Regions from separate parts of the Exiguobacterium sp. s194 genome, predicted to be linked through region 3. Evidence: riboswitches for the same ligand, from Rfam matches in the RefSeq annotation. Region 3 holds a riboswitch; each other region holds the start of a gene.
What was found. Region 3 has a riboswitch for S-adenosylmethionine ahead of mtnK (S-methyl-5-thioribose kinase). Riboswitches for the same ligand answer to the same signal wherever they lie in the genome.
Positions count from the first base shown of each region.

Region 1: it holds a riboswitch for S-adenosylmethionine, as region 3 does, so the genes downstream of both, KNP85_RS07870 (aminotransferase class I/II-fold pyridoxal phosphate-dependent enzyme) here and mtnK (S-methyl-5-thioribose kinase) in region 3, are expected to answer to the same signal.
Region 2: it holds a riboswitch for S-adenosylmethionine, as region 3 does, so the genes downstream of both, KNP85_RS04065 (Na+/H+ antiporter NhaC family protein) here and mtnK (S-methyl-5-thioribose kinase) in region 3, are expected to answer to the same signal.

Region 1 covers NZ_JACSLT010000005.1:160,750-164,028, reverse strand. The annotation lists gene KNP85_RS07875 (iron-containing alcohol dehydrogenase family protein) at 1-817, opposite strand, end outside; gene KNP85_RS07870 (aminotransferase class I/II-fold pyridoxal phosphate-dependent enzyme) at 814-1,989, opposite strand; SAM riboswitch class I at 2,067-2,167, opposite strand; gene KNP85_RS07865 (AI-2E family transporter) at 2,341-3,279, shown strand, end outside.
Region 2 covers NZ_JACSLT010000003.1:43,090-46,368, forward strand. The annotation lists gene KNP85_RS04060 (GGDEF domain-containing protein) at 1-1,486, shown strand, start outside; SAM riboswitch class I at 1,583-1,678, shown strand; gene KNP85_RS04065 (Na+/H+ antiporter NhaC family protein) at 1,731-3,032, shown strand; gene KNP85_RS04070 (TVP38/TMEM64 family protein) at 3,060-3,279, opposite strand, start outside.
Region 3 covers NZ_JACSLT010000004.1:263,065-266,343, forward strand. The annotation lists gene mtnA (S-methyl-5-thioribose-1-phosphate isomerase) at 1-549, opposite strand, end outside; gene mtnK (S-methyl-5-thioribose kinase) at 546-1,697, opposite strand; SAM riboswitch class I at 1,779-1,881, opposite strand; SAM riboswitch class I at 2,087-2,188, shown strand; gene KNP85_RS06985 (2,3-diketo-5-methylthiopentyl-1-phosphate enolase) at 2,258-3,279, shown strand, end outside.

The DNA of each region.
Region 1 (3,279 bases), on a different contig from region 3:
CGGCCGAGCGCCGCAACCGCTCTTGGACGATCAGGCCGAAGCCGACCTTGTCTCCGTGCAAGAATGAGTGGGTCGACTCGAAGCGGCTGAGCGCATTATGGACCGCATGGCCCACGGCGACGCGTGTCCCGGCGTCACCAAATCCACCGACGGCGCCGCCGATGGCGAGCACGTGATCGACCGCGAAGCGGACGTCGTCACTATACGACTCAAAAGCGTGCTCGCTCAATTCAAGTTCGACGAGACGCCCGCACTGCTCGGCCAAGACGAGTCCGGTGTTGACGCCGGCGTCAGCTGAGCTGTCACCACTCAAATAACGGGCCTCGTAAAACTTCGCGACCGTGTCGATGACACCTGCCCGAAAGTATTCATATGGTGAGCGCGAGATGACCCGTGAGTCAACGATGACCCGTTCGATGACGACGCGGAACATGTCGTAGCGGTCGTAGCTCCCGTCCTCCTGATAGACGACGCTGAGCGGTGTGAACGCCGCACAGTTCGAGGCGAGCGTTGGGACGACGATGAGCGGGACGTTCCGTTGATAGGCGACGAGTTTGGCCGTATCGACGAGCTTGCCGCCTCCGACGGCGATTAACACGTCGGCGTCAAACGGTTTGAGCCGTTCGACTTCCGAGTCCGTGCACTCCCCGCTGAACCTTGTTGCCGGATAGTCCGCGATGGCCGGAAAGATGGCTCGGACGACGTCATACCCGTTCTGACCGTGCAGGACGTGGGCACGGCGGCCGTCGACTAAGTCATCAAGACGGTCGAGCGCGTCATCGGCGTGGTCATATTCAAGGACGGCCTGACGAATCATGCCCGCACCTCCTCATAGGCGGCAAACAACCGCTCGATTCGTTCGACGGCCTCGTCAATCTTCGGTTCCGGTGAGACGAGACCGAAGCGGACGTATCCGTTCCCTTCCGAACCGAAGAAATAGCCCGGGGTGACGGCGACACCAGCTTCATGCAGCAGTTTCCGCGAGAACGACTTGGCATCACCCTCAGGCACTTTCGCCCAGACGAAGAACGAGCCTTCCGGCGGTTCGACGGCCCAGCCGGCTCGGTTCAACCCGTCGATCAGGCGATCACGCCGTGCCTCGTACAGTCGTGCCAAGTCATCGCGAATGGTACGGGGCGCCTCGAGCGCAGCGACAGCCGCCGCCTGGATGGCCGAGAACACGCTGACGTGGACGTGGTCCTGATACGTGTTGATCGCCTCGATGATGTCCGCGTTCCCGACAGCAAAGGCGACGCGCCAACCGGACATGTTGAACGCTTTCGACATCGTATATACCTCGATGCCGACTTCTTTCGCCCCTTCCGCCTGCAGAAAGCTAGGCGGGACATGGCCATCGAATCCGATGCTGCCGTATGCGAAATCGTGGACGACCATCAAGTCCCGCTCCCGGGCGAAACGGACGGTATCGTCAAAGAAAGCGGGTGAGGCGACGGCTCCGGTCGGATTGCTCGGGTAGTTCAAATACATGAGTCTTGCCTCTTGCGTATCGAGCGTCTCATAGTCCGGCAAGAAGCCGTTCTCTTCCCGGAGGACGAGGTCACGGACGACGGCACCGGCGAGGCGTGCCCCCGAGATGTAATCAGGATAGCCGGGATTCGGTAGCAAAATCCCGTCGCCAGGTTCGAGTACGCATTGCGGCAACGTGATGAGACCAGATTTTGAGCCGATGAGAATCGCTACTTCTGTCTCGGGATCAAGTTCGACTCCATACTCATTCAAATAGAACGTCGCCACTGCTTGCTTCAGGCGGGCCTGACCGCGGAACGGACCGTATTGATGGGTCGAGGCGTCGAGGAGCGCCGTCTGAAGCGCGTCACAGATCGGCTCAGGCGTCGGCAGGTCAGGCGTCCCTTGTCCGAGTCGGATGATGTCGCGGCCGGCTTGTTCGAGTTCGGCCACCTCGTTCGCGAGTCCGACGAAATGTTGAGGTGGTAACGTTTTAAGTAGATGTGAGCGTCTGTCAGTCATGAATAGTCCTCCTATGCAAAAAACACCCCTTTCCGCGGAAAGGGGTGTCGAGATACGGACGTATTCAAACAACCACCTTTCCATCTCTCAAGGTCACCTTGCTGGAATTAGCACAGTATTGAATCAATCTGTTGCTGAAGCTTCATCGGGCCAGTCCCTCCGCTTCTCTTGATAGAAAGTGTTTTATATGCGATTTGTCTTTTTGTAATATGTCACTTAGTTAACCAAACGTTACCAATCTTGTCAATCCTTTTTTGAAAATGAGCATGTCCTCTTGAATCCCGATAAAAAAACGTTCATAGTGAAAGTGAACGTTATTCTACAAAATTTAAAACATGAGGGGATGGACCTTTGGAATTAAACCGTCAATTGATTTGGAAGTTGAGCGTGATCGGCCTGATCCTGCTCGTGCTCTGGAAAGTCATCAGCGAACCGGATACGATTTCGCAGATGATGCATTATACGTTCCAGTTGCTGACGCCGATTATTATGGGAATCGCCATCGCGCTGCTCCTGAATACCGTCCTGTCCTATATAGAAGAACGGTTTCAACTAAAACGATATCAAGGCTTGCTGATCGTCTATATCATCTTTATCGGGATTCTCGTCATCTCTGCGGTGACGCTGTTCCCACGCATTTATTCGAGCCTCGCCTCGCTCATTGAGGAACTCCCGTCCTATATCCGGCAAATCGACGGGTACCTGTCACAGTTGAACACGTATTTGAAAGAGTATAACGCGACAGTCGCCCAGGCCATCGATTTCAGCCGGTTCGAGGAGCGCTACTCGGGCTGGGTCGAGACGGCCGTCTTGTCGTCGGTCAGCTACGTGTCGAGCTTCACGATGACGCTCATCAACTTCTTGATTGGGATCGTCATCTCGATTTATCTTTTAAAAGACAAAGAGATTTTTGCCCGCATGTTCAAGCGGCTGTTGTATGCGATGTTACCGGTCGCGTCAGCCAAGACGACGATCGACATCTTCCAAGAGATGGATTACATCTTTAAACGCTATATCATCGGGAAGTCGCTCGACTGCCTCATCATCGGGGTGCTGGCCGTCGCCGGTCTGTTGATTATCGGGGCGCCATACGCGCTTCTCCTCGGCGTCATCGTCGGTGTCTTGAACTTCATCCCGTACGTCGGGCCGCTGCTCGGGATGATCCCGGCGTTCATCATCACCTACTTCTATGACCCGTTCACGGCGCTCATCGTCCTCTTGTTCATCTTCTTGTTGCAACAATTTGACGGACTCTGGCTCGGGCCGAAGATTCTCGGCGACAGCGTCGGC
Region 2 (3,279 bases), on a different contig from region 3:
TTCAGAAAGTATCGTCTTAATTATTTTTTTATTCTTTGATTTTGAGACAGCGCTGTTCGTCAATCAGATTGGACTACTCGTCTTCCAGTTCGTCAACTTGAAACCGCGCGTCGCGCTTCGACGGTTCCGTTTTACGTATCCGTGGAATGCCATCACGTCATTTTTGGAAATCGCCATCCCGGCCAGTGTCTACTTGGCACTTGGTGGTGTGACCGGTCTCGGATTCTATTCCCAAGACTCGTTCCTTCCGCTTGCCGGTTTGATTATTGCCATCATTTTGAACACGGTCGTCCAAAAGTATCAAGTCGGCTGGTGGTTCCGCGTCGACATCCCGGTCCGCGACTTTTTAAGCATCGCGTTTTACACGTATATCGTCAGTCTCGTCTTCATTTTGGCGGCCTCGCTCTTCCGAGAGACGAACTTGCTCGTCGTCAGCAGTATCGCCGCCGCACTCACGTTCTTTATTAAGCGACTCATCATTCAAAAAGGTCGACAAGACGCCTTCAAATCGTTGATTGAACAATATGATGAAGCAAAAGAAGCCGTATCGCTATCGCAAAGCGAGGCACAAGCCATCGAAGTGTTCCTCAGTCAATGTGAGCGACTCAACGAGTACGATGAAGGGTACGTCGAGTTCAAACTGTTTGATCGCACACTTTACTTTGATTTGAAGACGCGCCAGCCGATCGATCGCCATGTCGTCTTTGAATTACTCGATGCAACCTATCCGAACGAATCCTCGGTCGAGTACGAGATGCGCTTCGAATGGGACGCCCCGCTGTCGAACGAATTTAATGAAGACTATCATAGCTTCATCTCGGTCCGTTCCGAGGAAATCGAAGGAATCCGCACGTGGATTGTGATGACGGGCGAGCACGTCTATGGCTATCCGCCCATCATTCAACGCGAGATTGTCAAACTGCTCAAGTCGTTCAATCGGACGATCAGTCGTTGTCATGAACGCGACCGCCTCTATACCGAGAGCCGGACGGACAGCTTGACGCTGCTTGCCAATGCACGGGCTTTTTATGAATACGGGATTCAACAGATCTCGGACGGCTCGATGTATCCGATTTCCGTCGCGATGCTCGATATCGACTTCTTCAAAAAAATCAACGACACGCACGGTCACCAAGTCGGAGACAGTGTGCTCCAAGAATTCGGTCGCCGCATTCGTCAAGTGCTCCGCACCGAAGACTTTGCCGCCCGTTACGGTGGTGAAGAGTTCATCTTGCTCTTAAACCGTTGTGATGTTGAGGCCGCCGTCGAGATTGCTGAGCGCATCCGTCAACAAATCGAGAACAAACCGTTCCACGTCGATGGAATCGATATACCCGTCACCGCTTCAATCGGTGTCGATACGATTCAGTCGTTCGGCGACAAACGTCTTGACGATACGATTCGTAACGCCGACCGCGCGCTCTACGTCGGCGGTAAATACGCCGGTCGCAACCGCGTCGCCCATTATAATTTCTTAACGACCTGACTCGCCCCCACGTTCATCGCGTGGGGGTTTGCTATTGACAAGCAGATTTGAAACAGGTACGTTAGGGAACGTGTCTTATAACTAAATATCACAACTTTTTTATCAAGAGAGACTGAGGGACTGGCCCGATGACGTCTCGGCAGCGGGTAACCTGTGCCAAATCCAGCGAGCGGTCTGCTCGAAAGATGAAAAAAGTGTTTCTTGTCGAGAGAGCCTTTTTTCAGAAGGCTCTCTTTTTATTTTAATGAATGAGGTGAATCGATTGGAACAACCAACAGCTAACAAATGGGCGCTCTTGCCCTTACTCGTCTTCCTCGTCTTCTTTATCGGGGCAGGCATCTACTATGACGACTTTTATAAATTTCCCGTCTTGATCGCGGCCTTGATTGCCGTCATCGTCGCGGCGATGATGACGAAAGGGAGCGTCACCCAGACGGTCGAACGCGTCGCCCAAGGTGCCGGGAACCCGAGCATCCTCATCATGGTGTTCATCTTCTTGCTCGCCGGTGCGTTTTCAAGCGTCGCCGAAGCAATCGGTGCGATTGACGCGACCGTCAATGCGGCATTGACGTTACTACCGCCCTCGCTCCTATTGAGCGGCCTATTCGTCATCGCAGCCTTCATCTCGATGGCGATGGGTACGTCGACCGGGACGATCGCCGCACTGGCGCCGATCGCTCTCGGCATCCATGAGGAGAGCGGCGTCAATATCGCTATCGCGGCGGCAGCCGTCGTCGGGGGTGCCATGTTCGGAGATAACTTGTCGTTCATTTCAGACACGACGATCGCAGCCGTCCGCACCCAGCGGACGAACATGCGCGACAAGTTCCGCACCAACTTTTGGATCGTCTTGCCGGCAGCCGTCATCACAACGATTTTACTCGCTGTCCTATCGAGCGGAGAATCCACCATCGAGCCGGCGGCGTTTGAATGGTATAAGTTGATTCCGTATCTGGCGGTTATCGTGCTCGCTTTGACGGGAATGAACGTCATCCTTGTCTTGCTCGGCGGCATCGCCCTGACCGGCATCATCGGTCTGTTGGATGGCAGTCTAGCCGTCACCACGTACGTCACCGCCATGGCGGACGGCATGATGGGCATGGCCGAGATTTCACTCCTGACATTGCTCATGGGTGGGCTCGTCGGACTCATCTCGCATAACGGCGGACTCACGTACTTGCGTGACGCGCTCACGTCCCGAATTAAAAGACGGGCCGGCGCGGAGTGGAGCATCGCCGGGCTCGTCAGTGCGACAAACGTCGCGACGGCGAACAACACGATTTCGATTCTCGTGGCTGGGCCGCTCGCCGCGAACATCGCCGACGATTATGACATCGAACGTAAAAAGTCTGCGAGTGTACTCGATATCTTCTCGTGTGGGGTCCAAGGTCTGTTGCCTTACGGGGCACAGCTTCTCATTGCGGCCGAACTGACGAACACGGCATCACCGGCGCTCGTGCCGTATATGTTCTATCCGTTCTTGTTGTTCATTTGCGGAGGATTGGCCATCGCCTTTAACTTCCCGCGTTTCAAAAAACGCGCTTAACGAAAACGACCTTGTGAAGCTGTCGCTTCACAAGGTCGTTTGTCGTTTCGCTTCAAGTTCACGTTTCAGCTGCTCGTTACGTTTTCTGAAGGCACGCCGTTTGAGCAGTTCTTCGAGTCCGCGGCTGATTACCCACAGAACGAACAGCAACAGGACGAGCATAGATAATCGGAACGGGCTTTGGATAAACTCTTCCCACTGGTCACCGATGACAGAGAAAATCAAGACGACGAGCAACTTCCCAAAC
Region 3 (3,279 bases):
GACGTTGAAGGATACGCCACGTTCTTTTCCGACGTAAAACGGTGCGAGCGCCGTGCCGTAACGCGATGTCGCGATGGCACCGGCGTTGCAAATCGTCAATACGTTCCCCCCGGCCGGCAACACCGTCAGTGCATGCTCGCCGATGGCCCGGTACGTATCGACGTCCCGGTCGTACAAAGCGATGGCGCGGCGTTTGATTTCCTCGGCAATCGCCTCAAAATCATCCCCGACATTTAAATCAAGGAGCGATTCAATCACGTTTTGCAGATTGACCGCTGTCGGCCGGGTCGCAATCAAGCGGCGTCCGACGAGGTCGAGCCGACGCGTGAAGTCCGGGTCATCGACTAACCGTCCCGCTTCTTTGGCGAGGACGAACGCCCCGAAGTAAGCGATGGCCGGTGCGCCGCGGACTTGGAGCGTCTCGATGGCATGTTCGGCCTGTTCAAGCGTCTCGATTGTCACGTAACGCTCTTCATGCGGCAACAACGTCTGGTCCAATACGATGAGTTCGTCTGTCTGTGAATGGAAACGGATGTTTTGGACCGTCATACGCGCACCCCCGACAGGAGTGTCACCAAGTCGTCAATCGATTCGACGCTGTGTCGTTCTTTAATGAGCGCCGTCCCGAGGGCGAGCGCGTCACGTTTTCGTTCGAGCCGCGTCGCTTCCGGCAATGTCTCGAGATCGGCGACACCGGCCAGTCCGACGGCACGGCGAATGAGTTCGCAACCGGCGTAGCCGATCGTGTCGCTGAAGACCGTCCGCAACAACTCGTCGACGAAACCATCCGTATTGAATGGCTCGACGGCGCGCTCAAAATTAGCCCGAAACGTCTTCTCGAACGTCTCCCACACCGTCAAGACGTCCGTGAAACGCTCGAAGCGTTTGAGCGGGTCATAGAACGTCGACAGCGTCAAATGGGCGATGATTTGGCCGAGGTCGAAGCCGAACGGTCCGTAAAATGCGAACTCTGGATCGATGATTTTCGTCTCTTGTTGAGTCGCGAAGATGCTGCCCGTATGTAAGTCTCCATGCAGGAGTGCCTCATGTTTCGTGACAAACCCGACTTTCAATTTCGTCACCTCGATCTTGAGCGCCTGGTCTTGCCAAAGGCGTTCGACATCTGCTCGCAGCGCCGTCTCGATGTTGTTCGACTCCGCGTCTTTGAACGGATCGGTGAAGATGAGCTTCTCGGTGATGTCACACAGTTCCGGGTTGTAATAGTCACGTTCAATCCGCTTCTTCGCGATCGGTCCAGCTGCGTAATCCGACGTCGCAAACAGCGTCTCGCCCAAAAATTCACCGACATGACGGGCGAGTTCCGGGTAGCTCTCCCCGTTCAAATAGCCGGTGCGGACAATCTCATAATCAGATAGATCTTCTATAATCGTGTAAGCGAGTGTCCGGTCGCTGCCAAGGACAGCCGGGACGAACCGAGGCGCGACAGTCGCAAACTCACGGAGTGCCAACTGTTCAATCCATGCCCGCTCGAGCGTGAGCGGCCAGCTCTCACCGACGACTTTGGCGTATGGGAGCGCTTGTTTGACGATCAGGCGCTGTTCGCCTTGGCGAATCCGAAACACGAGATTCAAGTTGCCGTCCCCGATCTCCTCGCACTCGGCGATTCCTTCTTGCAAGTATCCTAATTGACGGACGTGCTCGACGACGGTCTGTTCTGTAAATGGTTGATATGACATGATGTTTTCCCCTTCCTGTACGTTGCCCACAAAAAAAGCCCCTTTCTCCGCGAGAAAGAGGCACAGCCAAAATGGTTGTTCCTCTCATCTGTCAGACATTCGTCTGGTGGATGTAGCACCGTGCCTAGTGGTCGGTTGCTGCGGCGTCATCGGGCCAATTCCCTCTGCCAACTCGCGATAAGAGTGTGTTATTCGATTCGGTGAACTTATGTGATGAATATTACGGACTCGACGTCACGATTGTCAACGTCATTTTCTCGACGCAACTCCGTCTTTTTTTGTGCATATATGGAAACAACTTCCCAAAATATTTTTTTTGGAAAAAAAGGAATTGACGACGTGATGATTCTGTGCAAAAATTCAATTAAATTTCACAACTTCAAATCACATTCTTATCAAGAGCAGACGGAGGGACGAGCCCGATGATGTCGCAGCAACCGACCAGAGATGGCACGGTGCTAATTCTTGCAGCGAAAGCTGAGAGATAAGAGTTCATTTTTTATGATGACCTCTTGCCTCGGCATGGGGTCATTTTTTGTTTGCCTGGAAGGAGGAACCATATGAGTATCACTGCCACATATGAAATCAAACGAACGGACGCGGTCGCGACCGTCGCCGACAAAATCGCCCTCGAGCTGACGGTCGGTACTTGGACGGAGCTGCCTCACTTAGAGCAAGAGCAGTTACAGGCGTACCGGGGTGAGGTCGTGTCGACCACACATACGGATACGACGAGCCGCTTCACAATCCGCTACCCGTTACATAATGTCAGCCCTGACTTTTCATCCATCTTGACGACGACGTTCGGGAAACTGTCCCTCGACGATTCGATTCGGTTAATCGATTTGACGTTGCCCGAGACGCTCGCCCCTCATTTCAAAGGCGCCAAGTTCGGGGTCACTGGAATTCGCGAGTTACTCGGTGTTCATGATCGCCCGCTCGTCATGAGCATCTTCAAAGGTGTCATCGGCCGTGACCTCGCGTTTCTCGAGCAGCAACTCCGCGATCAGTTCGCCGGAGGCATCGATATCGTCAAAGACGACGAGATTTTATACGACAACCCGCTCACCCCATCGCTCGAACGGGCCCGGATCGGAGCGGACGTCATTCAAGCCCACTTCGAGGCGACCGGGAAACGTGTCCTCTACGCCATCACGCTGAGCGGCCCCGTGTTCGGTCTACGTGACCAGGCGCTCCGTCTTATCGAGGCAGGTGCGACAGCGCTCCTGTTCAACGTCTATACGTACGGTCTCGACGCACTGCGCGAACTTGCGAACGATTCAGACATACGCGTCCCCATCTTGGCACATCCGGCCTTTGCCGGCGCCTTGACCGGATCAATCAGTCATTCGCTCTTACTCGGTAAACTCCCACGCCTCGCCGGGGCCGATTTAACGCTCTTCCCGTCTCCGTACGGCTCCCTCGCGACACCGCGTGACGAGGCGTTCACGATTCGTGACCAGAGCGCCGAACCGCATTGGTCGAAACCGATTTTACCGGTCCCGTCAGCCGGGATTCATCCAGGACTCGTCGCCGATATCATTCGTGATTTCGGGACGGATGTCGTCATCAACGCCGGCGG